DNA from 2 places in the Melaminivora jejuensis genome. Region 2 is predicted to be linked to the other one. Evidence: riboswitches for the same ligand, from Rfam matches in the RefSeq annotation. Region 2 holds a riboswitch; the other holds the start of a gene.
What was found. A riboswitch is a leader RNA that binds a small molecule or an ion and turns the genes downstream of it on or off. The one in region 2 is predicted to bind cobalamin.
Positions count from the first base shown of each region.

Region 1: another riboswitch for cobalamin. It lies ahead of IDM45_RS06220 (TonB-dependent receptor domain-containing protein); the one in region 2 lies ahead of IDM45_RS08530 (energy-coupling factor ABC transporter permease).

Region 1 is NZ_JACWIJ010000002.1:1,285,358-1,300,364, forward strand. It holds partial or broken gene IDM45_RS06200 (FecCD family ABC transporter permease) at 1-250, opposite strand, end outside; gene IDM45_RS06205 (ABC transporter substrate-binding protein) at 349-1,215, opposite strand; partial or broken gene IDM45_RS06210 (bifunctional adenosylcobinamide kinase/adenosylcobinamide-phosphate guanylyltransferase) at 1,239-1,864, opposite strand; gene IDM45_RS06215 (cobyrinate a,c-diamide synthase) at 1,876-3,258, opposite strand; gene IDM45_RS06220 (TonB-dependent receptor domain-containing protein) at 3,279-5,168, opposite strand; cobalamin riboswitch at 5,250-5,498, opposite strand; gene IDM45_RS06225 (DUF904 domain-containing protein) at 5,542-5,769, shown strand; gene IDM45_RS06230 (cell division protein ZapA) at 5,766-6,137, shown strand; partial or broken gene IDM45_RS18245 (putative bifunctional diguanylate cyclase/phosphodiesterase) at 6,330-8,755, opposite strand; gene IDM45_RS06240 (HD-GYP domain-containing protein) at 8,815-10,086, opposite strand; gene IDM45_RS06245 (sulfite exporter TauE/SafE family protein) at 10,213-10,962, opposite strand; gene hemN (oxygen-independent coproporphyrinogen III oxidase) at 10,966-12,348, opposite strand; gene fnr (fumarate/nitrate reduction transcriptional regulator Fnr) at 12,515-13,258, shown strand; partial or broken gene IDM45_RS06260 (branched-chain amino acid ABC transporter substrate-binding protein) at 13,405-14,531, opposite strand; gene IDM45_RS17570 (hypothetical protein) at 14,668-14,844, opposite strand.
Region 2 is NZ_JACWIJ010000002.1:1,780,548-1,795,554, forward strand. It holds gene IDM45_RS08510 (ABC transporter substrate-binding protein) at 1-756, shown strand, start outside; gene IDM45_RS08515 (FecCD family ABC transporter permease) at 753-1,751, shown strand; gene IDM45_RS08520 (ABC transporter ATP-binding protein) at 1,748-2,491, shown strand; gene IDM45_RS08525 (LLM class flavin-dependent oxidoreductase) at 2,488-3,474, shown strand; cobalamin riboswitch at 3,439-3,672, shown strand; partial or broken gene IDM45_RS08530 (energy-coupling factor ABC transporter permease) at 3,817-4,478, shown strand; gene cobW (cobalamin biosynthesis protein CobW) at 4,481-5,557, shown strand; gene cobN (cobaltochelatase subunit CobN) at 5,648-9,514, shown strand; gene IDM45_RS08545 (ATP-binding protein) at 9,587-10,753, shown strand; gene IDM45_RS08550 (vWA domain-containing protein) at 10,927-11,493, shown strand; gene IDM45_RS08555 (ABC transporter substrate-binding protein) at 11,524-12,360, opposite strand; gene rpmB (50S ribosomal protein L28) at 12,657-12,890, shown strand; gene rpmG (50S ribosomal protein L33) at 12,912-13,082, shown strand; partial or broken gene IDM45_RS08570 (aldehyde dehydrogenase family protein) at 13,188-14,378, opposite strand; partial or broken gene IDM45_RS08575 (RsmB/NOP family class I SAM-dependent RNA methyltransferase) at 14,386-15,007, opposite strand, start outside.

The sequences.
Region 1 (15,007 bases), 500 kb from region 2:
GAGGCGCTGCCCAGCAAGTAGGGGTCGGCCAGCGGGTTGCGAAACAGGCCCTGCGAGATGGCCCGGCCAGGCCCAGCAGCGCGCCGGCCAGCCAGGCGCCCAGGGTGCGCGGCAGGCGGATGTCCCAGACGATTTGCTGCGCCAGCGGGTCGTGGCCCATCTTCAATACGCTGTCGAAGCCCGTGCTGCCGACGCTGGCGCCCAGCAGCAGCAGCAGGACGCTCAGGCCCAGCAGCGCGGCAGCCAGCACGGCGGCGCGGCGCTGGCCGCTGGCCGGCGCGGCGCGGCTGGCATCCGCCGCATGGGGCGGTGCGCTGGCGCCGGCAGTGCTCGCTGAACTTGCCGAACTCACTGAAATTTCTCGCTCAGGCAGCCGGCCATGAGGCGCGCCGCCTCGGCCATGCGCGGGCCGGGGCGCACCAGCACGTCCGAGTGCTCGGGGCCGAAGACGCACAGCCGCCCTGCGCGGATGGCCGCCAGCTTGTCCCAGCCAGGGTACCGGGTCATGGGCTGGGCGCTGCGGTTGGACACCATGATGACGTCGGGCTGGGCGCGCAGCACGTACTCCGGGCTCAGGCGCGGGAAGGGGCCGAGATCCGCTGCCACGACGTTGCGCGCGCCCAGGCGCGCCAGCGTCTCGCCGATGAAGGACGGCTGGCCGGCGGCATACGGCCCACGGCTGACCTCGAAATACACGCGCGCGCCCCGGGCCTTGGGCGGCAGCGACTGGGCGGCGGCCTGCACGGCGGCGTCGATGACGCGCCACAGCCGGTCGGCCCCTTGCGCTCGCGGCACGGCGAACAGGTCGCCGATGAGGGTTAGCACCCGGCGCACGTCGGCATGGGTCTTGGGCTCCAGCGCCACGACCTTGACGCCCAGGGCTTCGAGCCGGTCGCTGACGCGGCTGCTCACCGACAGCAGCACCACATCGGGCCGCAACGCCACGATGGCCTCGATATTGGGGTCTATGCCGCCACCCACCTTGGGCAACTGGCGCACCGAGGCCGGCCAGTTGGAGTAGCGATCGACCCCGACCAGGCGCTCGCACTGCTGCATCTCGCACAGGCTCTCGGTGCTGGAGGGCAGCAGGCTGACCACGCGGCGCGGCGGCTCGTCGAAGTGCAGCGTGCGGCCCCGGTCGTCGGTGATCTGGATAGTGGCGTGCGCCGACAGGGCCGCGCCGGCCAGGGCCAGCGCGCCGGCGATGGCACGCAGCAGACGGGGGCAGACAGCTTGCTTCACGGCTCGTCCTTCAGGGTCAGGGGCAGGCCGGCAGCCATCAGCGTGACACGCCGGCAGGCCGCAGCAGCGCGCTGGTTGAGCAGGCCCAGGGCATCGACGAAGGCGCGCACCTCGCGCCCCAGCGGGATGACGCCCAGGCCGATCTCGTTGCCCACCAGCACGACGGGGCCGGGGGCTTGCTGCAATGCTTCAAAAAATGAGCTGCTTGCGCTTGCCAGTCAAGGGTTTGGGGCCGATTTGATGCAAATTCAGCGGCACTGGCGCGTTGAACGGTGGCGGCGGCAGCAGGTGCTGGGCCGGCCTTCAGCGGCATCAGCCAGTGCGTCAGCCACAGCGTCAGGCAGTCCACCACCAGCAGGGTGTCGGCCCGGCTGTGCGCCGCCAGCGCGCCGGCCAGGTCGCGCGGCTCCTCGATCAGCCCCATGCCCGGCACTCGCTCGGCACGCTCGCGCTGGTGGCGTTCGATGCGCGCACGCATCTCGGCGTCGTGCGCCTGGGCCGTGGCGATCAGCGTGGCACGCTGGCCGGGGGTCTGCAGCCACAGGCGTGCCAATTCTTCCGCGCGGCGCGATTTGCCGCTTTTTTGGCCACCCAGGATGAGTTCGCTGCGGGCAAGCTGCATGGCGTGTCCTCTCAAGCCGCACCCAGCAGCCGCGCCACGACCTGCGGCTCGGAGGCGAACCAGGCGTGGAAATAGCTGGCGTGGATGCTGCCGTGGCGATAGACCGGCTCGGCGCCGGCAGCACCGTCTGCCGGATCAGGCCGCACGGCCTGGGCCACGATGGGCACTGCCGTGTCGGTGCTCGAATAGTGGAAGCTGTGGCCGCGCAGCCCGGCGGCATCCGGCCACTGCAGCACGCGCATTCCCAGCGCCTGCAGGCGGGTGTGCAAGGTGGCGTGGCCGGGCAGCAAGTCCCACAGCGGCGCGCGGCTGCCATCCGGCAAGGTGATGCCGCCCAGCAGCGCCACCATGCCGCCGCCTTCGGCCCAGATGGGCTTGCCGGCGGCGATGTGCTGGCGCAATTGCTCGCGCAGCGCGCTCTGCGCTGCCAGCGCCGGGGCGTGCAGTTCGGGAAAGCCGCCGGGCAGCCACAGCGCGTCGCACGCCGGCAGCGGCTCGCCGCGCAGCGGGGCAAAGCACGCGACCTGCGCGCCCAGCTGGCGCAGCACGTCCAGGTTGGCCCGATAGATCAGGCAAAACGCCTCGTCCTGCGCCACGGCAATGCGTCGCCCGGCCAGCAGGGGTGCGGGCGCGGCACTGGCCGACGGTGCCGGCGGCGGGAATTCAACAGCCCAGCGCTGCCAGTCCTGCGCCGTCATGCGGCCCAGCGGCGTGGCCTGCAGGGCGTCAGCGGCAGCGTCCAGCCGCGCCAGGGCATCGGGCAGCTCGCGCGCCGCCACCAGGCCGAGCTGGCGCTCGGGCAGCAGGGCGGCAGGGCGGCTCTGGCGGCCCGGCTGCTCCTGCGGCCCGGCCACAGAGGGCACGGCCCCCAGCCAGTCGCTCGCATCGCGCAGGCCGGCGCGCAGCATGTCGGCGTGGCGCGCGCCGGCCACGCGGTTGGCCAGCACGCCGGCCCAGGGCAGATCAGGCCAATAGCTGCGCAGGCCATGCACCAGCGCGCCCAGCGTGCCGCCCATGGCGCTGGCGTCGATCACGGCCAGCACCGGGATGCCCAGGCGGCGCGCCAGTTCGGCCACGCTCAGCTGGCCATCGAACAGGCCCATGACGCCTTCGATCAGGATCAGGTCGGCCTCATGGGCGGCGGCGTGCAGGCGGGCGCGGCAGTCGTGCTCGCCGGTCAGCCACAAGTCCAGCGGATGCACGGGCGCACCACTGGCCAGCTCGTGCCAGTGCGGGTCGAGGTGATCCGGCCCGCACTTGAACACGCGCACGCGCCGCCCGGCCCGGGTGTGCAGCCGGGCCAGCGCAGCGGCCACCGTGGTCTTGCCCTGGCCCGAGGCGGGCGCGGCAATGACCAGCGCCGGACAGCGCGCGGGTGTGGCGGGTGTGCTCATGCCGCTGGCGCCAGCTGCCGTCAGTACTGCGGCGCCCACTTCAGGCCGACATAGAAGCTGCGCCCCGGCGTGGCGTAGGTGCGCGCGACTTCGTAGTGCTTGTCCGTCAGGTTGTCCAGGCGGGCGACGATCTGCCAGTCGCGCGCCACGCGGGTGCTGGCGTGCAGGTTCAGCAGGGTGTAGCCGCCCAGCACGTTCTTGTTGGCAGCATCGTCGAAGCGCCGGCCCGACAGCTGCGCCTCGCCGCCCACCGTCCAGTGGGCGATCCGGGTCTCGGCGCCCAGGGCGGCGTGGCGCTTGGCACGGCGCTGCAGCTGCTTGCCAGTGTCCAGGTTCTTGGGGTTCTGCAAATCGATGGAGCCGTGCAGGCGCACGCCGGCCAACTGGTGCGAGCCGGCCAGGGTCAGGCCCTGGTAGCGTGCCTTGCCGATGCTGTCGTAGCAGCCCGGGTAGGGGCCGCTGCCACCCGGGCAAGGGCCGGGGCCGCTGACGAAGGTGATCAGGTTACTGACGTTGTTGCGGTACACGGTGGCCGAGAAGCTGCTGGCACCCTGGAGCCATTTCAGGCCCAGCTCGACGTTGCGTGCCGTCTCGGGGGTCAGGCTGGCGTCGCCGTACATGCTGAAGCGCTGGTACAGCGTGGGCGCGCGAAAGGCCGTGCCCATCGATGCAGTGGCGCGCCAGTTGGGGGCGAATTCGTAGCCATAGGCGGCGCTGCCGGTGCTCTTGCCGCCGAACTCGCTGTCGCGGTCGTGGCGGGCGTTGAGCTGCAGCGTGTGCGCCCCGGCGCGCAGGCCCCAGCCCAGGGCCAGGGCATTTTGCGAGCGGTCGCGGTCGATAGGGGCGTTGTCCAGGTGGTCTTCGCGCCGCTCCAGCGCTGCGGTGAACTGGTGCTCGCCCAGGCGCCACTCGTTGTGCAGCAGGTAGCCGCGCAACTGGGTGTTGGTCAGGTAGGGCGAGGGCCGGGTCTCGTAGCGATCCCGGGATTCGGTCACGGACAGGCGGGTCTTGTAACCCTCGCTCCATTGCGCCTGCCAGTGCGCGCCCAGCGTCTGGATACGGTGCAGGCTGCGGTCATCTTCCTGGCTGGTGTCGTAGCCGCTGTTGGACTCGTTGTGCAGCAGCGTGCCTTCCAGGCGGTGCGCGGCGTTGATCTGCCAGCCCAGCCGGCCATTGACGGCGCTTTGGTGGTAGCCGTCGCGGTCAGGGTTGCTCTTGGCGTCGGTCTTGGCGCTGAAGCCCCGGCTGCCCTCGCGCGTCAGGCCCAGGGCATAGTCCAGCGTGCCGCTGGCGCCGCTTACGCCGGCCTCGGTGCGCCAGGTACGGTACGTGCCCAGGCCAATGCCCACGTAGGGCGCCACGCCGGCCTCGCCCTTCTTGGTGAAGATCTGGATCACCCCAGCCACGGCGTCCGAGCCATAGATGGCCGCTGCCGGCCCGCGCAGCACCTCAATGCGGTCGATCAGCGACAGCGGCAGGGCCTCCCAGGTCGCGCCGCCGCTGCCGGCCTGCGAGTCAACCCGCACACCATCGACATAGACGGCGGTGAAGCGCGTCTCCGCACCGCGCAGGAACAGGCTGGTGACCGTGCCGGGGCCGCCGTTGCGCGACAGCTCGATGCCGGGCAGGCGCGCCAGCACATCGGCCAGCGCCGCAGCGCCGCTGCTCTCTATGGTCTGGCGATCGACGATGGTCACATCGGCCAGCACATCGGTCAGCGGCTGGGCCACCCGATTGGCCGTGACCACGATTTCGTTCATCGTTGGCGCGTGCAGGTTCTGCGCCAGCAGCGTGGCGTCCTGCGCCTGGGCGGCGCACAGGTTCAAAGATGCCAGGGCCAAAGCGCTCAGACGCAGGGGCGCGCCGGCGCCAATGGCAGCCAGACGGGCGCTAGACAGGGTAATCGACATGGAAGGACAAAAGAAGCAACAAACCCGTGCCAGCTTCCCCGCCAGCAGTGGGTGACATGGCTGCGCCTGCCCAGCGGGCACGGCGCAGCCTCCTTGTTGGCCGGTATCCGGGCTGGCGACACGCCTTCCAGGCGCCTTCCCAGGCGCTTGTTCAAGGCGCCCAGTGGCTTCGTGCGTGAAAGGGGAGCCGGCGTGCGGCTCGTTCGCTGACCGTTGCGGGGGCAGCGCAGGCCCGGGACATGTTTCTTCGCGCTGAAGAGCCCCTCCCTGCTTCCCGTTGAACTGCGGCATGTGAACCATGCAGCGAGCACCAACGGGGCGATTTTATGTGCAGGTGCAGCATCGCCCCGGCACTATCTACAATCGCACCCCTATGCCAGCCCCCTCTCCGATTGACCAGCTTGCCGAACGCGTGGAGCGGCTGCTGCAGCAGCACGAGCAGATCAAGCACGCCAATACCCTGCTGACGCAGGAGGTCTTGGCGCTCGCCCAGGAGCGCGATTCCCTCAAATCCCGGCTCCAGGCTGCCCGTGCGCGTGTCGATGCGCTGCTCGACCGCCTGCCGGCCAACCAGCCAGCCATGGACGACGACACCCCATGAAACAGATCGAAGTTCAGATACTGCAGCAGAGCTATCTGCTGGCCTGCGCCGAGGGGCAGGAAGCGCGTCTGCTGGAAGCAGTGGAGCGCGTGGATACGGCCATGACACGCATCCGCGACACGGGCAAGGTGCGCGCCCGCGAGCGCATCGCCGTGCTGGTGGCCTTGAATCTGGCCTTCGAGATCGCCGACCGCGATGTGGTGGCCGCAGTGACCGCCCAGGCCCGTGCCGAGTACGAGGGCGCCTCCGCCGAGGTGCAGCCCACTGCCGACACATACGCCGACGACGCATACGCCAACGAGCGCCTGGGCCAGCTCATCGAGCGACTGGATGAAGCTCTGGACGAACAGATGCCAGCAGCTTTGTAAACATTGGCCAGCACAGCGCCCAAAGGGCACAGGCGGGCTTACAATGGACTCGTCTGCGGTGCTGCCGGGCTTTATAGTTCCTTGAACCAATGCTCATATGAGCCCGGGCTTGGTACATCGCCTGGCAGGCGTGATCATCTCGCGTCAGATGAACCCAATGCCACGCTGCCCTTGCCCCCCTGAACCCTCGGTTCAGGATGACGGCTCGGTGGCACTTGCAGACACCTCTTGCCGAGCCTGGCCGGCCCGCCCCACCAGAGTTCGCAATTGCGGCACCGGCAGCGCCGGCGCACACAGATACCCCTGATAGAAGTCGCAGCCCATGGCTTGCAGCGCATCGCGCTGGGCTGCTGTCTCGACGCCTTCAGCCACCGTGGCAATGCCCAGGGCGCGCCCCATGCTGACGATGGCCTGCACAATGGCCTGGTCACGCTCATGCAGCGGCAAGCCATCGACAAACGACTTGTCTATCTTCAGGCGGTGGATGGACAGCTTCTTGAGATACGCCAGGCTGGAGTAGCCGGTACCGAAATCATCGATGGAAAGCCCTATGCCCAACTGGGCCAGCGTTCCCAGGAGCTGCTCCATCTCCTGCGCATCCTGCAGCAGCACGCTTTCCGTCAACTCCAACTCCAACATAGCGGCAGGCAGGCCATGCTGGGCCAGCAAGCCGGAAATCCGCTCGACCAGACCGGGCTGGCGGAACTCCAGGGCCGAGACGTTGACGGAAACCACCATGGGCGTCCCGCTGACATGCCAGTGCGCAGCCTCCTTGATCGCCTGCTCCATCACCCAGGCGCCCAGGGTGACGATATAGCCACTTTCTTCTGCCAGTGGGATGAAAACTGCTGGTGGTACCGACCCCAATTCCGGATCTCGCCAGCGCAGCAGCGCTTCCATGCCTACGATGCGCCCGGTAGCGAATTCGACCTGGGGCTGATAGTGAACCTCCATGTGCCCCAGGCCGAGAGCCAGACGCATGGCGTGCTCCATCTTCATGCGCGGCAACAGATCGGCACTCATCTGGGGGCGGTAGAAGCTGTAGTGGCCCCGGCCCCGCTCCTTGACCCGGTACATGGCTGAGTCGGCGTGTTTGATCAGATCATCCAGCGTCAGCCCATCATGAGGGTACAGGGCTATTCCCATGCTGCCCTGGATGGAAAAATTCATTCCCTCCAGAGTAAAAGGATGCGCCATTTCATCAAGCATCCGGCGGGCCACCGCTTCAGCCACCTTCCGATCTGCGTCGTGCAGATAGACCACGAATTCATCGCCCCCCAGCCGGCACAGCATGTCCGACTGGCGCAGGCAATCCTGCAGACGCTGCGCCACCATCTTGAGCACCTGGTCGCCGAACGGGTGGCCCAGGGAATCATTGACGATCTTGAAGCGATCCAGATCCAGGAACAGCACCGCGAACTCGGCGCTGCGACTGCGGGCGCCTTCGATGACCGAGCCAACCCACTGCGTCAACTGCAGCCGGTTGGGCAGCCCTGTCAGGGGTCAGTGAATGCCAGCTCTTCAATGCGTCTTTGCGCCGCATGGTGCGTCGTCAGGTCACGCATGAAGCCTATGCTCTGGCTGACGTTGCCCCGCTCATCGCGCAGCGCCACCCATGACAGGGCAATGGGAATGGCCGAATCTGAGGCACCCGGGCGAAGCGTGACATCGCCCACCCAGAATCCCTGCAAGTCCCAGGCTTGCTCCACCTGGCGCAGAAAGGAAGCTGCCGGCCTGTCCAAATCGATCATGGCGGTGACCGGTCGGCTGAGCAATTCCAGCTGCCGGGCCCCCAGCAACTCGCAGCCACTGGGGTTGATGCGCACCAACATGCCCCGGGTGTCTGCAATAAAAATGGCGTCCAGGCTGGATTCGAATACCTGGGCTGCCAGCTGGAGATTGGCCTGGGCCTGGATTTGCCCGGAAATGTCGCGATAAACATGGATCCGGCCAGCCGGCTTGCCGTGAATCAGCTGCGGCACAGAGCGCAGCTCCACCACAGAACTGTCACGCAGGCGAAACACATGCGTGGCTTCAAGCAGCGGCTCGCGCCGCAGTGTGGCCAGGCTTTGCCTGTATGCAGCCACATCCTCAACCTGGGCCTGCATGTGGGCGTGGATGGCGTCGTCATCACGCCGCCTCAGCAGTGCGTCGGGCAGTTTCCAGATCTGCACCAGACGATGGTTGAACGCTCGGATACGCCCCTGCAGGTCGCACGACAGGATGCCATCTGCAGCGCAATCCAGAGTGGCGCGCAGTTGGGACAGCAGACCCTCCAGCTCCCGCGTGGAGTTTTCGCTTTCGGAGCAGTCCTGCATGTACATGGCAAGCAGGCTCGCGCCCTGTGTACTGGATGCATCCTGCACAGGAGGAACAGCCTGAATCCAGCGCTCAACGGGGATTTGCTCACCACGCTGCGGGTTCCAGATACTGGTGCATGAATGGATGCCGGCAGCGATTTCCGTTGCCGATTGCTCCCAAAACAGCAGATCCTGCGGAGCAGAAGCAAGCTGATGCACAGAGCGGCCCACCATTTCTGCGACAGGCCTGCCCAACAGCTCGCCCGCCGCCCGGTTGGCATAGATCACTTCCAACGTCGCCGCATCAATCAGCCACATCGCCTGTGGCCAGGCGTCAGCGATGCTGTGCCAAGTGCCGACGGGCAGAAGGGGAAAATTCATGGATTTGCGTCCCGCTCAGACTTTGCCGCTGCGCGCTCGAAATAGTAATGAGTGCGAGAACCCGGCTGCAACTGAGCCAGAACGTCGAACGGCACCTGCACTGGACGCAGACTGCGCCGTATGCCCAGGCCTGGGCTGTGAAGCAGCTCGATCGTGTGAATACCAGCGCCCGGCATGTCCGTGGCGTGTATCCTGACCACCGGCTTCAAGGGATGGGCGGGATCGACCTTGACCACCAGGCCATAGCGCCCGTCCAGCAGCTGGATCAGGCAGCCAGGGGGATAGACGCCCATCATGCGAATGAAGGTGGTAAGAATGCCTGGGTCGAAACGATTGTTCTGCCGTGCATAAAGCTCGGACACCGCCTCATGGGGCGTCAGAGGCTGGTTTCCAAAGAGTGGGTTGCACAACCGCTCATAGGTATTGACCAGAGCGAGAATCTGCCCGCTGCGTCCAATCTCATCACCCATCAATTCCAGAGGGTGACCGCTGCCATCGGCAGCCTCGTGGTGCTGGGCAATGGAGATGAGCACATCGCTGGACAAGCCCATCTGCTGCCCCAGCGCGACCGATTCACCCACATGGGCGCGGTAGCGTTGCAACTCGACGGCGCTCAAAGGGGCGCCAGGCTCAGCGATGTGCATCGGCATGGTGATCTTGCCGACATCGTGCAGCAGCGCCGCCAAACCCAACTCCTGCAGCACCGAGCCATGCATTCCCAGCGCGCGCCCCAACAGCAACGCCAACACCAGGACATTGACTGCATGGGCCGCGGAACCTTCGACGTGACTGCCGGACAGTAGGCAGATGACGTGGCACTCCGCCTCGGCCAGCTCGTCGATGCAGGCGTTGACCAGGCCTTCGGCAGCCTGTCGAGCCCGGGCCGGTTGACGTACCACCTGGATCGTCACCTGTTCGTATGCTGCTGATGCCAGCTGGTATTTGACTTCAAAGGCGGGCAGACCTGCCGCGTCATTGCCAGCAGCAGCATCCTGGCCGGATTCGGCAAGACTTGACTGCCCACAGGAAAGGGCGTCGCCACCATCGGCAACCTCTCCCGAAGACTGCAACTCTTCCTCGTGGAGGGAGCTTCTGGCCGGCAGGTAATGCAGCGTTACCAAACCCAGCTCACGCAGAAGGTCGATCTGCTCGACCGAGGTGATACGGAAACTGCCAGTCGGGAAGGGATGTTGCAGCCAGCCCAAGGGCAGCTGGATGAACATGCCTATCCGCAGCTCGTCAACCTTGATCGGGATAGAAGAATTCACAGGAGCAGGAAAAGGGTTGGGCCATGCAAGCAAAAAATCGATCGCGCCTGATTATCACCATGCTTGCCACCACGCCAGAGCTTGTGCGCAGGCCAGCGTTGACTATCTGCAGGAAGTCAAGCCATTTCAAACAACACACCAGGGAGCCGGCTGCCCGTGGACGAGGTTCATCCACAGCGCCCAGCCGCCCAGCACGCACAGCACCAGCCCTGCCAGGCGTGCGCCCCATTCCTGGGCATTTCCGGGCAGCCCGGAGCGCAGCCGCAGCCAGACCCACGGGCCAGCCACCAGCCATAGCCCGCTTCCCAGGCCGAACAGCACCATGCACAGCGCACCGGCGAGCAGGCCGCCGCTCAAGGCTGCTGTCATCAAGGCCGTGTACAGCAGGCCGCAGGGCAGCAAGGCCCAGGCCATCCCGGCAAGCAGCAGACCTCCAGGCCGCGCAACCACAGGCTGGGTAACACGCCACAGGCGTCTTCCAGCTGCCTCGATCCAGGCCGGCTGGCGTGCCTGAGCCAACATGGCCAAGCCCCAACCCATGACGGCCACATGGGTCAGTGTCCATAGAGGGCGTAGCGCCATGCTGTGCCCACTCAACCAGGCCAGCCTGTCCATGGCGTAGGCAGCAAGCGCCCCAGCCATGCCGTAGCCGATCAGGCGCCCTACATGAAAGATGACAGTACGGCGCAGCACCACACCTGCCAAGGCTGCCGAACCGTGCGGTTGCCATTGCACTGCCTGCTCGCCGGGAGCCAGCCCGGCCTTTCGCTGCCCGGCTCCGGTCAATGCTCCGCAGGGAGCGGCGCACATCGTCAGGCAATGCGTGCCGCCGGCCAGTCCCATGAAAAATACCGTGGATGCCAACGCCCAGAACATGGATCAGATGATTCGCGAAAACCGGGCGCGGTTCAGATTGGCTTGCAGGTATCTGTCGAACACCATGGCCACGGCACGCACGAAGTACCAGCCCATCGGCGTGACCGTGACACCCTCGTCATTGAGGGTCACCAGGCCCTGCTCGGCCATACCCTGCAGCTGCTGCAGTTCGGAATCGAAGTAGCTGCGGAAATCGATCAGCCAGGATTGCTCCAGCGGCTCGAACAGCAGCTTGCCCTGGCACATCAGCGCCATGATGGCCGCGCGGCGTACCAGATCATCACGGCTGAGCGCCAAGCCCCGGGCGATGGGCAGATGTCCCCGGTTGATGGCATCGTAATATTCATCCAGCGTCTTGACGTTCTGGCTGTAGGTCGCGCCCACCCGGCCAATGGCCGAGACACCCAGAGCAATGAGATCGCAATCGGGCTGTGTGCTGTAGCCCTGGAAATTGCGATGCAGCCGCCCCTGCCGCTTGGCGACAGCCAGCGCATCCTCGGGAAGTGCAAAGTGATCCATACCTATATAGGTATAGCCGACCTCATTGAAGATATCCAGCCCCAGCGCCAGCATGGTCAGCTTAGCCGAAGCCATGGGCAACTCGGCCGTCACGATGCGGCGCTGTGGCTTGAAGCGCTCTGGCAGATGGGCATAGGCATACATGGCGATCCGGTCGGGACGCAACTGCGCCACCTGCCTGAGTGTGCGCTCAAAGGACTCCGGCGTCTGCCGGGGCAGGCCGTAGATCAAGTCCACGTTGATGGATTCGAAGCCCAGGCGACGCGCACTCTCCACCAGCGCGAACACTTTTTCCGCCGGCTGGATGCGATGCACGGCCTTTTGCACTTCGGGATCGAAATCCTGCACCCCGAAGCTCAGGCGGTTAAAGCCCAACTCAGCCAGCAGGGCCAGACGCTGCTCGTCCACGGTGCGCGGATCGACCTCGATGGAGTATTCCCCGCCAGGCACCAGCGTGAAGCTGCGCTTGATCATGGACATTAATTCGCGCAGACCATCGTCGGACAGGAAGGTCGGCGTGCCGCCACCCAGGTGCAACTGGCTAATCTGCTGCCCGACACCGCAATGCGCGGTGTGCAGATCGATCTCGCGACTGAGGTAGCGCAGGTAGACGTCGGCGCGCTCCGGATGGCGTGTGATGATCTTGTTGCACGCGCAGTAGTAGCACAGCGACTCGCAGAACGGAATGTGTACGTACAGGGAGAGCGGCAGAGCCTTGCCTACCGAGCCGACCCGGCGCTGCTGCAGCGCAATGACGTACTCATCCTCGCCGAACGCCTCGACGAACCGGTCAGCCGTCGGATAGGAGGTGTAGCGGGGGCCGGAGACGTCAAAGCGGCGCAGCAGCTCGGGGGTGACAACAGTCATGATGAGAATTCCTTGCGTAATTTGTCACTGTGCCCCAGGGGTACCCTATGGTCTTGATTATGATCAAGCCCACACCATGTCGGAAAAATGACAATCCCGGGCTCCGACACTTATCCTGCCCGGGGTCAATGACGAGGCAGCGCACGTTCGGAGGTAAGCTCACGCCATGAAAAGGGAAAACACGCCGCCCCAGCTCCAGGCCATCAAGGTGGCCTGCTCCAACTGCAACCTGCGTGAACTGTGCATGCCGGTCGGTCTCGAAGAGCACCAGCTCAAGCGCATCGACGATGTGGTTGCCATGCGTCGCAAGGTCAAGCGTGGCGGCACCCTGTTTCGTAACGGAGAGGCGTTCACCTCCCTGTTTGCGATCCGCACGGGATTTTTCAAGACCTGCGTGGCCACGGAGGATGGGCGCGATCAGGTCACCGGTTTTCAGATGGCCGGCGAGATCATCGGTCTGGACGGAATCGTCAACGATCATCACACCTGCGATGCCGTGGCACTGGAGGATGCGGAAGTTTGCGTCATGCCCTTTGACCGCATCGAAGAGCTGTCGCGCGAGGTGACGGCACTGCAGACGCATGTCCACAAGATCATGAGCCGTGAAATCGTGCGCGAGCATGGCGTCATGCTGCTGCTGGGCAGCATGAGGGCCGACGAGCGCTTGGCAGCCTTCCTGCTGAACCTGGTGCAGCGTCTGCACGCACGCGGTTTCTCCCAATCCGAATTGATCCTGCGCATGACCCGCGAGGAAATCGGCAGCTACCTCGGGCTGAAGCTGGAAACCGTCAGCCGCACCTTCTCGAAATTCGTCGAGGATGGCATCGTCGAGGTCAAGCAGCGCCATGTCCGCATCGTGGACACGGCAGCACTCAGGCGCATCGTGAACAGTCAACAGGCCTGTCACTGACACGACCCTGCAAGCGCTCCTCAACCCGGGCTTGAAAACGAAAAAGGCAATGTGCTGCGGCACATTGCCTTTTTCCTTGCGCCCGCGATCTGCCTCTGGCCTGCACGACGGGCAAGCCGAAGGCCGCAGATCAGCAGATCAGCAGATCAGTTCATAGGCGTCTTCTTGCCATCCGGATAGTGGTAGAGAGTGATGGCCGGGTTCTTCATCTCTCCATTGGATTCAAAGGCGATATTGGCCGTCACGCCCTTGTAGTTCGACTTGAGCAGTTCGGGGATATAGACCTTGGGATCCCAGGAGCCGGCACGCTTCATGGCATCAGCCAAAAGCATGGTGGCGTCATAGGTATAAGGGCTGTAGATCTGGTATTGATTGGGATATTTGGCGTCGTATTTGGCTTTCCACGCCATGCCGCCAGGCATCTTGGCCAGAGAAGCCCCCCCTCGGCACACACCATATTGCTCAGGGTCTTGGCGCCAGCCGTCAATTTGGCGATCTCGGTCGTACACAGTCCATCACCGCCAAAGAATTTGACATTGCTCATGCCCAACTGCTCCATCTGACGCAGCATGGGGCCAGCCTGCGGATCCATGCCACCGTAGAAGATGGCATCGGGATTCTTGGACTTGATGGCTGTCAGGATGGCCATGAAGTCGGTGGCCTTGTCGGTGGTGAACTGCTCATCCACGACCTTGATGCCCTTTTCTGCAGCCACCTTCTTGAACACGCTGGCCAGGCCCTGGCCATAGGCCGTGCGGTCATCGACGACGGCCACTGTCTTGAGCTTGAGCGTCTCGGAAGCATAGGCCGCCAGACCCGCGCCCAATGCGTTGTCATTGGCAATGATGCGGAACGTGGTCTTGTAGCCCGGCTTGGACAAGTTGGGGTTGGTGGCAGCGCCAGTAACGTGCGGGATGCCGCAGTCGTTGTAGACCTTGGCTGCAGGGATGGTCGTGCCCGAGTTCAAGTGGCCCACAACACCGGCTGCCTTGGCGTCGCACAGCTTTTGCGCGGCAGCAGTACCTTGCTTGGGATCGGCTGCGTCGTCTTCGGCCAGCAGTTCGAACTTCACCTTCTTGCCGCCAATGGTGAAGCCTTGGGCATTGAGTTCCTCCACGGCCATGCGGGCGCCGTTTTCGTTGTCCTTGCCGTAGTGCGCCTGCGGCCCCGACAGAGGGGCAACGTGACCGATCTTCACCACCTCCTGGGCGGAAGTCACAGCGGCAGCGGCTGCGATGGCAGCGGCCACGGTCAGTTTCAACTTCAATTGCATATATGTCTCCAAAGAGTGCGCTGGAAATATTGTGTGGTCACAACGCGCTGGAACATAGCGCAATTCAACCCAGCCAACACTAGGGAACACACGAAATTCATATCGATACCACACAGGGATATTCCCTGCCATCGATTCACGGCTTGTGGCGTTCTCCAGCCAATTCCTGTGCTACGGCTTCATAGACCGACTGACGCACCACGGTTTCGACTTCTTCGCGCAGACGTGGCACCAGCGAGCGCGTCTGCTCCAGGGTCACCCGGGCGATGGCCTCGCGCAGGCGCTCTTCAAGGGCCAGATCGATGCGTTGCATGACACGATGCACCACATATTCCTCGAAATCCTCGGGCAAGGGCGATCTGCCGACAGGAGTCGGCACCACAGCGGGAGGCGCAGCGTCGGCTGGCGTCGGAGGAGCTGGGGCAGCTTCCGGCACCACCTCGGTCAAGGTCGGAATGAAATGCGCAGGAATGTGT
Region 2 (15,007 bases):
CTGGGCGAGCGCGTGGCGGCCATCGGCGGTACGGTGCGCTGGCCGCCCGAGGCCGTGGCCAAGCCGCGCATCGGCGGCGCCCTGGGCTACTCCGTCGAGGCCGCCGCCGCCCACCGGCCCGACCTGCTGGTGCTCACGCCGGCGCACCAGTCGGCCCTGCACCTGGTCGATGCCTTTGCACGCATCGGCACGCCCAGCCTGGTGCTGGCGCATCCGGATCTGCCCGCCGTGCTACGCAACCTGGCACTGCTGGGCCAGGCCACCGGCTGCGAGGACGCGGCCCGGCGCGAACAGGAGCACATGCAGCAGGCCCTGGCCGAGGTGGCGCAGCGCGTGGCCGGCGCCCCCGTGCGCAGCGTCTATCTGGAGACCGCTGCCGCTGCGCGCGGCGCCTACCAGACCATGGGGCGCGGTCACTACGCCAGCGATGCGCTGCGCTGGGCCGGCGGGCGCAACGTCTTTGCCGACACGCTGCAGGGCGCCCAGCAGGTCAGCGCCGAAGCCATCTTCCTGCATGACCCGCAGGTCATCATCTCGCTGCAACAGGTGCCCAGGGATCCCGAGCTGATCGCCCGCCGCCCTGGCTGGAGCCGGCTGCGCGCCGTGCGCAGCGGGCGCGTGGTGGTGCTCGAACGCGGCCACAAGCTGATCCCCGGCCCGCGCCAGGTGCAGGCGGTGCAGGCCTATGCACGGGCGCTGCATCCTGAGCTTTTTGCCGACACCCCAAACCCCTCTGCTGCCGGAGGTGGGGCTTGACCGCCCGGCCCGAGCGCGCCCGGCCTGGTGCGGCGCGCGCCTGGGCGCTGCTGCTGGCGCTGGCTGCGCTGGCGACAGTGGCCGCACTGAGCCTGGGCGCCGCCACCGTGCCGCCCTGGCGCTGGCTGGCAGGCGACGCCGCCGCCGAGCTGGTGCGCGTCTGGCGCGCGCCGCGCGTGGCCACGGCGTTTGCCGTGGGCGGCTTTCTGGCCCTGGCCGGGCTGGTGTTCCAGGGGGTGTTTCGCAATCCGCTGGCCGAGCCCTATCTGTTGGGCAGCGCCAGCGGTGCGGCCGTGGGCGCTGCCGTGGCGCTGCTGCTGCCGGCGGCAGTGCCCAGCAGCTGGAGCCTGCCGCTGCTGGCCTTCGCCGGCGCCTGGGGCGCAGGCTGGCTGGTGCTGCTGGTGGCCCGCCTGGGGGGCGCCTGGCAAAGCGGGCGGCTGCTGCTGGCCGGCGTGGCGCTGGCGGCCATCCTCTCGGCACTGCGCAGCCTGATGCTGATGCTGTGGGGCGACGAGACGACCAACCTGCGCGCCATCGTCTCCTGGCAGCTGGGCGGCGTGCAAAACGCCGCCTGGGGCGAGGCACTGGCGCTGCTGGCAGCGCTGGCCGTGCTGGCGCTGCTGGTGCGCGCCCTGGCGCCCGGGCTGGACGCACTGGGCCTGGGCGAGGAGACGGCGCATGCCATGGGAGTGCGCACGGCAGCCTTCTCGGCACGCGCCGTCATGCTGGCCTCGCTGGCCACAGCGCTGGCTGTGGCCTGGGGCGGCCTGATCGGCTTTGTCGGGCTGATCGTGCCGCACGTGCTGCGCTGGTGGCTGGGCCCGCTGCACGCGCGCCTGGCCGCAGCCTGCGCCGTAGCCGGGGGCGCTTTGCTGGTGGCCGTGGACGCCGTGGCGCGCGCGGCGCTGGCGCCCAGCGAAATCCCCATTGGCCTGCTCACCGCGCTGATCGGCGGGCCATTTTTCCTGTTCCTGCTGCTGCGCGCCAAGGCATGAGCAGCACTGCGCCGGCCCTGGCCTTCGAACAGCTCTCGCTGGCGGTAGCCGGGCGGGTGCTGCTGCAACAGGTGGATCTGCAGGTGCCGGCGCGTGGCCTGCTCGGGCTGGTGGGCGCCAACGGCGCCGGCAAGACCAGCCTGCTGCGTGCCGCACTGGGGCTGCTGGCGCCGCACTGCGGGCGCGTGCTGGTGCAGGGCCGCGCGCCGCAGCACTGGAAGGCGCACGAGCTGGCGCGCCAGGTCGGCTACGTGGCGCAGGACGGGCACAGCCACTGGGATCTGACGGTGCATGAGGCGCTGCATCTGCACCCCGGCGCCCGCCCTGGCCCCTGGCTGCAGCGCTGCGAGCTGCAGCCCCTGCTGGGCCGGCGCCTGGCCAGCCTGTCGGGCGGCGAGCGCGCGCGCGTGGCACTGGCGCGCGCCTTGGCGCACAGCCCCGCACTGCTGCTGGCCGACGAGCCTGCCGCCCACCTGGACATACCGCACCACCACCGTCTGATGGCCTTGCTGCACGAGGCAGCGCGCGAGCGCGCCGTGGTCATCGTGCTGCACGACTTGCACGCAGCCGCGCGGTACTGCGACCGCCTGGCGCTGCTGGGCCAGGGGCGGCTGCTGGCCCATGGCCCACCCGCCGAAGTGCTGACCCCCGCGCTGCTGGCCCAGGCCTATGGCGCACCCATCGCTGCCCTGCAGGTGCAGGGGCAGCAGTTTTTCACCCAACCCGAGGCCGTGGCATGACCCCTCAACCCCCGCGCGGATTCCAGCGCTTCGACCTGGCCGGCTGGTCGCGCGAGGCCACGCTGGGGCCGCACCGCGAACTGCTGGATTTTTTCTGCACCGCCGAGCAGCTGGGCTTTGACGGTGTGTGGTTCCATGAATTCCGGCTGCTGGAAGGCAGCGGCCCCTACCCCTCGCCCCTGCTGCTGGCTGCTGCGCTGCTGGCGCGCACCGAGCGGCTGCGCGTGGGCATCTCGGCGCTGGTGGCGCCCCTGCACCAGCCGCTGCTGCTGGCCGAGGAGCTGCTGCAGCTGCACTTCCAGAGCGATGGCCGCCTGGACGCCGGCCTGGGCCGGGGCACGGATGCCGCCACGCTGGCGCAACTGGGCATCGCCCAGGAGGAGACGCGCACGCGCTTCGAGCACTGCTGCACGACCTTGCTGGACGCAGCGCGCGCCGTGCCGCTGTACGTGGCCGGCAGCACCGCCGAGACCCTGGCGTTTGCCCTGGCCCGGCGCCTGCCGCTGCTGCTCAGCCTGGAGCCGCCGGAGGCCGCGCAGCTGGCGCAGGTGCGGCAGTTGGTCGATGCCGCTGCCGGCCAGCAGGTACTGGCGCGCTCGTCGCTGTCGCGCTATGTCTGCATCGCCAGCCGCCGCAGCGAGGCCCAGGCCCTGCTCGACGAACTATGGCCGCGCCTGCATGAGCGGCGCGTGTATTTCGCCGGGCGCCGCGGCGTGCCGGCACACGCCGTCGCACCGCTGGACACGGCACGCGCCCTGCGCGAGCAATGGATCGTGGGCACGCCCGAGCAGTGCCACGAGCAGCTGATGCAACTGGGCCAGTCCAGCGGCATCGGTGCGCTGCGCTGCGTCTTCAATGCCAACGGCCTGCTGTCGCGTGCCCAGGCCCTGGCCGGCATGACCCTGTTTGCCCGCGAAGTGCTGCCGGCGCTGCGCCCAGCCCGGCCTATACTGCCGACCGTTTCGGGTGCCGGCCCGCGCTGATGTCCACTTCAGCCAGCGCCGGTGAAACGGGAAGCCGGTGCCGCCCTGCCAGATCAGGAGATCAGGGCCATTCCGGCGCAGCCCCCGCTGCTGTGAGCCTGACGACGCCACATCCAGCCACTGCGCCCCCACGGGCGCGGGAAGGCGTGGCCGAGGACGAAGGTGAGCCAGAAGACCGGCCCGAAGCATTCAAGGCATGGGCTTCGGGGACGGGGCCGGGCCTGCGCCGTCCGGCCTGCGCTGCCCTTGCCAGCGCCTGCCCGCACTGCCTGCAGCACCCGTCTTTTCAGTCCATCCCCGGCGCCTGTGCCGCCTTGCAATCCTGGCGAAACGGACTGGACTATGCACATCGAACCCGGCGTCGTTGACGGCGCAAAAATCCTTCTCAGCTATGCCAGCGCCGCCGCGCTGCTGGCCACCACGGCCTTTGCCGGCGCACGCGCGCTGCGCCAGCAGGGCGCAGCCTGCTGGCGGCGCTGCTGGTGTTTGGCTCCTTCGAGGTACTGCCGCACCACCCGGTGGGCGTGTCCGAAGTCCACCTGATCCTGGGCAGCACGCTGCTGCTGCTGTTCGGGCCGGCGGCCGCCGCCATCGGACTGGCCGCCGGGCTGCTGGTGCAAGGCCTGTTCTTCGCCCCGTCCGATCTGCCGCAGTACGGCATGAACGTGACCACGCTGCTGGCGCCGCTGTTTGCCACGGCGGCGCTGGCGCGGCGCATCATCGCCCCGCATACGCGCTATGTGGACCTGAGCTACGGCCAGACCTTCAAGCTGTCACTGGCCTTCCAGGGCGGCATCATCGCCTGGGTGGCCTTTTGGGCGCTGTACGGCCACGGCGTGGGTGCGGACAACCTGCAGCAGATCGCGTCTTTCGGCGGCGCCTACTTGCTGGTCATCCTGGTCGAGCCGCTGGTCGATCTGGCCGTGCTGGCCGCCGCCAAGGCGCTGCACCGCCCGCACGGCTCGGCGCTGCTGGAGCGCCGCCTGTTTACCGCTGGAGCATGAACATGAACCAAGACACCCGCCCGGCCCTGGGCAAGATCCCCGCCACCGTGGTCACCGGCTTTCTGGGCAGCGGCAAGACTACGCTCTTGCGCCACGTGCTGGCCAACGCCGAAGGCCGGCGCATCGCCGTCATCGTCAACGAGTTCGGCGAACTCGGCATCGACGGCGACATCCTGAAGGCCTGCGGCATCGGCTGCGACGATGAGGGTGGCGCGGGGGGCGAGCAGGCCGGCCAGCTGTACGAGTTGGCCAACGGCTGCATGTGCTGCACGGTGCAGGAGGAATTCTTCCCGGTCATGCAGCAGCTGGCAGCCCGCAAGGGCGAGATCGACGCCCTGCTGATCGAGACCAGCGGCCTGGCGTTACCGAAGCCCCTGGTGCAGGCTTTCCAGTGGCCCGAGATCGCCGGCACCTTCACGGTGGACGCCGTGGTCACCGTGGTGGACACGCCGGCCACCGCCGCCGGCCAGTTCGCCGCCCACCCCGCCGCCGTGGACGCCCAGCGCCGCGCCGACCCGAATCTGGATCACGAATCGCCCCTGCACGAGCTGTTCGAGGATCAGCTCGGCGCCGCCGACCTGGTGGTGCTCAACAAGTGCGACCTGGTTCAGGAGGCCGCGCTGGCGCAGGTCGAGGCCCTGGTGCGCGCCGAACTGCCGCCCGAGGTCAAGGTGGTACACGCCACCGAAGGCCGGCTGCCGCTGGATGTACTGCTGGGCCTGCAGCGCGCTGCCGAGGCCACCATCGACGAGCGCGCCAGCCACCACGACCATGACGAAGACCACGACCACGACGAGTTCCAGTCCTTTGACGTGGCGCTGCCCGAGGTCGAGCGCGAGGCGCTGCTCGCCGCGCTGCAGCAGTTGGTGGCCGAGCAGCCCATCCTGCGCATCAAGGGCTTTGCCGCCCTGCCGGGCAAACCCATGCGCCTGCTGGTGCAGGGCGTGGGCGCGCGCTTTTCGCACCACTTCGACCGGCCCTGGCGCGCGGACGAGGAGCGACGCACGCGGCTGGTGTTCATCGGCCAAGGCCTGGACGAGGCCGCCGTGCGTGCCGCGCTGGCGCCGCTCGCGACGTGAATAGCTCCTGTTTCAATAGCTGTCTGCGCTTGTCCAGCAACGCTTTCCACCCCCTCTCCCGCGTGCGGGAGAGGGAGTAACACCCTCGCTATGCACCTGCTGAGCACCCGCCCCGGCGGCTTCGTCGAGGACGACAGCGCCGTCATCTGCCTGGAGCAGACCCCCGCCGACATCGTGGTGCTCAGCAGCGCCGACACCACGCTGGCCCTGCTGGCCGCCGCGCGCGCGCAGCTGGCGCAGACCGACCCCGGCTTTCCCAGCCTGCGCCTGGCCAATTTGCTGCACCTGCGCGGCAATGCCTCGCTCGATCGCTACGCCGACGAAGTACTGCAGCACGCGCGCGCGGTCATCGTCGATCACCTGGGCTCGGAATCCACCTGGCCCTACGGCATCCAGCAACTCGCCGCCCTGGCGCGCCAGCATGGGCAGGCGCTGACGCTGTTCTCGGGCGACCTGACCGAAGACCCGGCCCTGCTGGCGCGAGGCACCCTGCCCGAGGGCACCGGCCGGCTGCTGTGGCGCTATCTGCGCGCGGGCGGCGCGGCCAACGCCCTGCATTTCCTGCGTGCCGTCGCCTGGCATGGCCTGGCCTACGGCAGCGAGCCACCGCCGCCGCGCCCACTGCCGCAGGTCGCCTTGCACGTGCCGACGGCCTGGACGCAGCCCCTCGCTGCCCACGATCCGGCACCCGCAGCCGCCGACCCGCTGGCCGCCCTGCAGCGCGCCTGGCACCCGGGCGCGCCGGTCGTGGCGCTGGTCTTTTATCGCTCGCACTTGCTGGCTGGCAATACCGCCGCTTTTGACGACCTGGCGTTGGCGCTGCACGCACGCGGCCTGAACGCGCTGCCGCTGGCGCTGGACTCGCTCAAGGACGCCCTGTGCCTGGCCACGCTGCGCGCGCTGTGCGAGCAGCACGCCGTACAGCTGGTGCTCAACACCACGGCCTTTGCCGCCCTGGGCCACGACGGCGGCGCGCAGCCGCAAGACGCGCTGGCCGGTGACGCGCCAGTGCTGCAGGTCATCGTCAGCGGCACCGACCGCAGCGGCTGGCTGCAAGACAGCCAGGGCCTGCGCCCGCGCGACATCGCCATGCAAATCGTGCTGCCCGAGATGGACGGGCGCATCATCAGCCGCGCCATCAGCTTCAAGGCGGGCACCGAGCGCTGCCCGCACACCCAGGTCGATCTGGTGCGCTACCAAAGTGAGCCTGACCGGGTGGATTTCGTGGCCGACCTGGCGCAGCGCTGGTGCCGCCTGCGCCAACTGGCGCCGCAGGACAAGCGGCTGGCGCTGATCCTGGCCAACTACCCCGGCAGCGAAGGCCGCATCGGCAGCGGCGTGGGCCTGGACACTCCCGCGTCCGTCATGCAGCTGCTGCACCTGCTGCAGCGCGAGGGCCACGAGCTGGGCACTGAGGCCCTGCCCGAGGACGGCGACGCGCTGATGCGCCGTCTGACCCAAGGCATTGCCAACGACCCCACGCAGTGGCCGCTGCGCCCGGCCCTGCAAAGCTACCCGCTGGCCGACTACCGCGCCCGCTTGGCCGCCCTACCACCGGGCATGGAAGCCGCCATCATCGCCCGCTGGGGCCCGCCCGAAGCCGATCCCGCGCTGCGCCAGGGCCGCTTCATGATCGCCGGCCTGCGCCTGGGCCAGGTCTTCGTCGGCATCCAGCCGGCGCGCACCCTGGAGGTGCAGGACTGGGCCAACTACCACGACGCCGAGCTGCCCCCGCCGCACCACTACCTGGCGTTCTACTTCTGGCTGCGCGACGTGTTCAGGGTGGACGCCGTGGCGCACGTGGGCAAGCACGGCAATCTGGAGTGGCTGCCGGGCAAGAGCCTGGCGCTGTCGTCCGCGTGCTGGCCGGACGCCATCTTCGGCCCCCTGCCGCACCTGTATCCCTTCATCGTCAACGACCCCGGCGAGGGCGCGCAGGCCAAGCGGCGCAGCCAGGCCGTCATCATCGACCACCTGATGCCGCCGCTCACGCGCGCCGAGAACCACGGCCCCATGCAGGAGCTGGAGCGCCTGGTCGATGAGTTCTACGACGCCCTGCTGGTGGACGCACGCCGCGCCGATCTGCTGCGCCAGCAAATCCTGGCCCTGGTGCGCCAGCAGCAACTCGCCGGCGAGCTGGGCCTGGACGGGGCGCTGGCGCAGGGCGAGGACGACAGGGTGCTGGAGCGCATCGACGCCTATCTGTGCGAGTTGAAGGAAACGCAGATCCGCGATGGCCTGCACATCTTTGGCGCAAGCCCCATTGGCGTGCAGCGGCGGGACACCCTGCTGGCCTTGGCGCGCTACGCCAGCGCCGACGGCGCACCCGGCCTGATCGCCGCGCTGGCCGCCGACCTGCTGGGAGACGGCACCGACCCCTTCGCCCCCGGCAGCGCCGAGCCTTTCACGGCAGAGCGCCCGGCGCTGCTGCAGCAAGTCAGCGACGCGCCCTGGCGCCACTGGGGCGACACGCGCGAGCGCCTGGAGTTGCTGGCCGCGCAGCTGCTGCACCAGCGCCTGGAGCAAGAGATTGATAAAAATGATAGCTGTCATCGCTTATCCAGCAAGGGTTTGAGCCATATTTCATTCAAAAACACCAACGCTGCGCTGGATCGCGTGCTGCAGGTGCTGGCGCCGCGCCTGGACGCCTGCGGCGGCGAGGAGCTGCGCCAGTTCAGCCAGGCGCTGCGCGGGCGCTTCGTGCCGCCGGGGCCGAGCGGCTCGCCCTCGCGCGGGCGGCCCGACGTGCTGCCGACGGGGCGCAACTTCTACACCGTGGACACGCGCGCCATCCCCACGCAGACCGCCTGGGCGCTGGGCGAGCGCGCCGCGCGCGCGCTCATCGAACGCCACCTGCAAGAGCACGGCGACTACCCGCGCAGCATCGGCCTGTCCGTCTGGGGCACGGCCACCATGCGCACTGGCGGCGACGACATCGCGCAGGCGCTGGCGCTGATAGGAGTGCGCCCGCGCTGGGCGCCGGGCAGCCAGCGCGTGGTGGACTTCGAGGTCATCCCGCGCGTGGGCCTGCACCGTCCGCGCGTGGACGTGACGCTGCGCATCTCCGGCCTGTTTCGCGACGCCTTCCCGGCCACGGTGCAGCTGTTCGACGCCGCCGTGCAGGCCGTGGCGGCGCTCGATGGCGAGGACGAACACGACAACCCCATCCGCGCGCGCATCCTGGCCGACAGCGCGCAACTGGCCGCGCAGGGCCTGCCGACGCATGAAGCACGCCGGCGCGCCGGCTGGCGCGTCTTCGGCAGCCGCCCGGGGCACTACGGCAGCGGACTGGAGCTATTGCTGCGCTCGGGCCAGTGGGACAGCGACGCCGACCTGGGCGCCGCGTGGCTGGCCGCCAGCAGCCACGCCTATGGCCAGAGCGACGAGGGCAGCGCCGCTGGCGACGCGCTGGCACTGCGCGTGGCCGGGCTGGATGCCGTGCTGCACAACCAGGACAGCCGCGAGCACGACATCCTGGACTCGGGCGACTACCACCTGTTCCAGGGCGGCATGGCGGCCAGCGTGCGCCACCTGTCGGGCCGCCAGCCGGCGCTGTACCACGGCGACCACGGCAACCCGGCGCAGCCGCGCGTGCGCAGCCTGCAGGAGGAAATCGGCCGCGTGGTGCGCGCGCGCATGACCAACCCCAAGTGGCTGGCCGGCGTGCGCCGCCACGGCTACAAGGGCGCGTTCGAGATGGCAGCCAGCGTGGACTACTTGTTCGGCTTCGACGCCACGGCGCGGGTGGTGGGCGACCACCACTATGCGATGGTGACCGACGCTTATGTGTTCGATGCCGTGAACCGCGATTTTCTGGCGCAGCACAACCCGCAGGCGCTGGCCGACATCCTGGCGCGCCTGCGCGAGGCGATTGCACGGGGGTTGTGGCAGCAGCCGGGGGATTACGCCGCGCGGCTCGACGATCTGGCGCTGGCGCATGATGAGCAGCTGGAGTGACCATCGCCGGCCCTATCCCCGCCTTCCCCCAGCAGGGGAAGGAGCAATACCGCCACCCCCTCGCACCCGGTCATGACGCCTGACGCCCTCCCTCCCCCACCCTTCCCCTTCGCCGCCATCACCGGCCAGCCGCGCCTGACCCTGGCCCTGCTGCTGGCCGCCATCGACCCGGCCATCGGCGGCGTGCTGATCGAAGGCCCGCGCGGCACGGCCAAGTCCACGGCGGCGCGGGCCCTCGCGCAGTTGCTGGCGCCGGCGCCCTTCGTCACCGTGCCGCTGGGTGCGGCGCTGGAGAGCGTCACCGGCACGCTGGACTTGCAAAGCGCCCTGTCCGGCCACGAGGTGCGCTTCGCCCCCGGGCTGCTGGCGCGCGCGCACGGCGGCGTGCTGTACGTCGATGAAATCAACCTGCTGCCCGATGCCCTGGTCGATGTGCTGCTGGACGCCGCCGCCAGCGGCCTGAACCTGGTCGAGCGCGACGGCATCTCGCACCAGCACGCGGCGCGCTTCGTCCTGGTGGGCACCATGAACCCCGAGGAAGGCGCGCTGCGCCCGCAGCTGCTCGACCGCCTGGGCTTGGCCGTGCGGCTGGACAACGTGCAGCACGCCGCCAGCCGCCAGGCCATCGTGCGCGCCCGCCTGGCCTTCGATGCCGACCCGGCCGGCTTTGCCGCCCGCCACGCGGGCGCCCAGCAGCAGCTGAGGCAGCAACTCGCCCGCGCCCGCACCCGGGCCGCCGCTGCCGGCGCCCTGCCCTGGAGCGACGCCGTACACGCCGCCGTCAGCGAGCTGTGCATTGCCGCCCGGGTGGACGGCCTGCGCGCCGACCTGGTGCTGCTGCGCGCCGCGCGGGCCTTGGCCGCCTGGCAGGGCGCGGTCGAAGTGCTGCCCAGGCATGTGCAGGAAGTGGCCGAGCTGGTGCTGGGCCACCGCCGCCAGGCCGGCGCGCCGGTGGAGCCGCCCTCGGCAGCGCAGCCACTGGCGCCTGCACAGGCAACGCCGCCCACCCCACCACCCGAGGACGCAGCGGCGCTAAGTGCCGAACCGACAGCCGCCGCAGCCCCTGGGCCAGCCGCGCCGACTGCAGACGTGCCCACGGGAGGCGGCACCGAGGCGGGTGAGCAAAGTGGCAGCGACCGGGCCGAAGACGACTGGGGCGCCCTGCCCCCTGAACCCGTCGGCATCGCCCCGGTCAAGCCGCTGCGCCCGCTGCACTGGAGCAATTCAAAAAAAGCCTGAGCCCCTCGCCCGCCCAACCCGGCCGCCACCGGGGCCGCGAGGGGCTGAATCCGCCGGGTGCCGCCCTGGCCACCCATGCAGCAGCTGCGCCCGCCACCCATCCGCAGCACGAGCGCCGCCAGCCCATCGACTGGCCGCGCACCCTGCTGGCGCGCGGCGCAGCACCGCAGTTCATGCCTGCCCATGTGTACCGGCGTGCCGCAGCGCCACGCGCGCCGGCGCTGCATTGCTTTGTGCTGGATTGCTCAGGCTCCATGCTGCGCGCCGGGCAGCTGGCGCGTGCCAAGGGTGTGCTGGCCGAGCTGCTGGCGCAGGCCTACCGCTGGCGCGATCCGGTCGCGCTGCTGGGCTTTGGCGGCGCCGGCAGCGCCCTGGTGCTGGCGCCGGGGCGGGCGCTGCAGGACGCTGGCGGCGCGCTGGCGCCGCTCGCCGGTGGCGGCGGCACGCCCCTGGGCGCTGCGCTGCAGGATGCCGACGCCCTGCTGCGCCGCCATCGCCAGGGCCAGCGCTGGCTGTGGCTGCTAACCGACGGGCGCACCCGCGAGCAGCCGCCGCGCCCGGCCTGGGCGGACTGGCTGTGCGTCATCGACTTCGACACGGCACGCCCGCCCTGGGCCGTGCCGCAGCGCTGGCCCAGTCCTGGCAGGCCCACTATCTGCGCGCGCAGGATGGCTGGGGCTGAGGGGGCTGGGAGGTTATGCGTTGTGCGTTGGGTGTTTTGCCTTGGGCGTTCTGCGTAGGCGATACGCAAAGCGCTCATCGCTCAACGCTCACGCCCCCGGCGGCGTCAGGCCCTGCAGACATTGCACCAGCGCGGCGGCCGCCTCGTCGATGCGCGGGCCGGCGCGCAGCACCACGTCGAACTGCCGCTCGGACAGCGTGCAATAGCGCTGCTCGCGCACCGCGCGCAGGGCCTGCCAGCCGGGGCGCTGCGGCGGCGGCACAGTGGCGCCCACGGTGGTGGTGATCAGCACGTCCGGGTCGGCGCGCAGCGCATATTCCGGCCCCAGGCGCGGAAACGCGCCCAGCCGCCCCGGCACCACGTTGCTCAAACCCAGCAGCGCCAGCGTCTCGCCGATGAAGGAGTCCTCGCTGGCGGCAGCGCGCCCGCCGTGCAGCTCCAGATAGACGCGCCGCCCGCGCCAGGCGGCCGGCACGCGCCGGCGCTGCTCCTGCACGCGCATGTCCAGGCCGCGCCACAGGCGCTCGCCGGCGCCGGGCTTGCCCAGCGCCTGGGCGATGGCCTCCAGGTTGCGGTGGATGTCGGCATGGCTCCTGGCCTCCAGCACCAGCACATTCAGGCCCAGCGCGCGCAGGCGCTCGGCAACGCGGCTGCGTGCGCCCAGCAGCACCAGGTCGGGGCGCAGGGCGACGATGGCCTCCACGTTGGCATCGGCCATGCCGCCCACGCGCGGCAGCGCCGCCACGCCTGCCGGCCAGTCCGAGTGCCGATCCACGGCCACCAGGCGATCGCAGGCATCCAGGCTGCACAAGGCCTCGGTCAGCGAGGGCTGCAGCGCCACGATGCGCTGGGCCGGCTGGGCATGGCTGATGCCGGCAGCGGCCAGCACGGCGGCAGCGATCAGGGAGGCGGGAGCAGAAGGCATGGTCAGACGGTGCAAGGGCCGTGGGGGAGCGCAGCCATTGCTGCGGGCTGCGGCTGGAAGGTCTTTTTCCGAAGGCCGTTCAAGGGCAGGACAGGCGCCGGACTATAATCGCGGGCTTTTCCTGAAAAAGGCTGATGCGGCAGACACTGCCGGCAGCTGCGGAAAAAGCCGGGCTACCGCCACCCGATCTTTCGAAACTGGCGAGGTGAGGCTGCCGGCCCACCCCTTCGCTGGCCCGTGCCAGGGCTGACAGGGGCCGCCTGGCAGGCAGCCGTTGCAATGAACGGAGTGTCCTCATGGCACGCGTATGTGAAGTAACGGGCAAGAAGCCCATGAGCGGGAACAACGTTTCCCACGCCAACAACAAGACCAAGCGCCGCTTCCTGCCCAACCTGCAGTACCGCCGCTTCTGGGTGGAGAGCGAAAACCGCTGGGTGCGCCTGCGCGTGTCCGGTGCCGCGCTGCGCCTGATCGACAAGAACGGCATCGAGTCCGTGCTCGCAGACATGCGCGCACGCGGCCAGGCCTGATAGCTGACAAGGAGCAAGACCATGGCCACCAAAGGCGGACGCGAAAAGATCAAGCTGGTTTCCACTGCGAGCACCGGCCACTTCTACACCACCACCAAGAACAAGAAGACGATGCCCGAGAAGATGAGCATCATCAAGTTCGACCCCAAGGCGCGCAAGCACGTCGAATACAAGGAAGCCAAGCTGAAGTAATCGGCCCGGCCCCTGCCAGAACAAAAACCGCCAGCAGCCCTCAAGGCCCTGGCGGTTTTTTCGTTGTGTCCTGGCAGGTCGTGGCTGCGCGCCCGGCCCTGCAGCCTACAGGCCGCCCAGGGCCAGATATTTCAGCGTCAGGTATTCGTCCAGCCCGTGGTGCGAGTCCTCGCGGCCCAGGCCGGAGAATTTCACGCCGCCAAAGGGCGCCACCTCGGTCGAGATCAGCCCGGTGTTGACGCCCACCATGCCGTATTCGAGCTGCCGCGACACGCGCCAGACCCGGGCGTGGTCGCGCGAGTAGAAATACGAGGCCAGGCCGAACTCGGTGTCGTTGGCCATCTGCACGGCCTGCTGCTCGGTCTCGAAGCGCACCAGCGGCGCCACCGGGCCGAAGCCCTGGCCCACGGCATCGGCCACCAGGGCCTCGACCTTGGCCAGCGCCGCCTCGTCGATCAGCGGCCCCTGCACCACGCCCTCGTCCATGCCGTTGCCCACCTGCAGCCGGGCCACCGCAGCGGCGAGTTTCTGCGCAAACGGCTCATACACGCCGGCCTGCACCAGGATGCGGTTGGAGCACACGCAGGTCTGGCCGGCATTGCGGTACTTGGAGGCGATGGCGCCCTCGACGGCAGCGTCCAGGTCGGCATCGTCGAAGACGATGAAGGGCGCGTTGCCGCCCAGCTCCAGCGAGAGCTTCTTCAGCGTGCCGGCGCACTGGCGCATCAGCAGCTGGCCCACGGGCGTGGAGCCGGTGAAGCTCAGCTTGCGCACCACGGCGCTGGCCGTCTGCTCGGCCGGCTTGAGCACCATGGTGCAGCCCGCTGCCAGGGCCGGTGCCACCTTGCGCGTGATCATGGCCGCCGGGAAGTTCTACGGCGTGATGGCTGCGCACACGCCCACCGGCTCGCGCGTGACCACGATGTTGCGATCCTTCCAGGGCGAGGGGATGACTTCGCCATAGGCTCGACCCCGGCCCGATCGCCCAGGTGCCGCTGCCCGAGCGCAAGCCTTCAGGCGCTGCGCAGGTGGCCTAGGAGCCTGGGCGGCAGAAGCTGCATCGGCTGCAACGCCTACTGCCGCCCAGGCTCCTAGCCCCGGCGCTGCCACACGGCGGCGAAAAAGCCGTCCGTGCCATGCCGGTGCGGCCACAGGCGCAGGAAATCCCCCCCTCGCCGCCACTGGCCAGGGCCGGCGCATCGGCCACGCGCGCCTGCGCCAGCAGGCCTGCCACCGGCAGCGGCGCAAAGTCTTCATGCGCCGCGCCGAAGGCCTGGGCGATGGCCTCGTTTTCATCGGGCAGCAGGCTGCAGGTGGCATAGACCAGCCGCCCGCCCGGCTTGACCAGCCGCGCCGCGCTGGCCAGGATGGCCGTCTGCAGCCGGGCCAGCTCGGCCACGGTCTGCGGCGTCTGGCGCCATTTCAGATCAGGGCTGCGCCGCAGCGTGCCCAGGCCCGAGCACGGCGCATCGACCAGCACCCGATCCATCTTGCCGGCCAGGCGCTTGATACGCTCGTCGCGCTCGTGGGCAATGGCCACCGGATAGACGTTGGACAGGCCGCTGCGCGCCAGGCGCGGCTTGAGGCCCTCAAGCCGGTGCGCCGACACGTCGAAGGCGTACAGCCGGCCTGTGCCGCGCATGGCCGCGCCAATGGCCAGGGTCTTGCCGCCAGCGCCGGCGCAGAAATCGGCCACCATCTCGCCGCGCCGCGCATCCAGCAGCAGCGCCAGCAGTTGCGAGCCTTCGTCCTGCACCTCGATGGCACCGCTGGCAAACGCCGGCAGCCGCGCCAGCGAGGGCTTGCCCGCCACGCGCAGGCCCCAGGGCGAATGCGGCGTGGGCTGGGCCTGGATGCCGGCCTGCTCCAGCTCCTTGAGCACCTGCTCGCGCCGGGCCTTGAGCAGATTGACGCGCAAGTCCAGT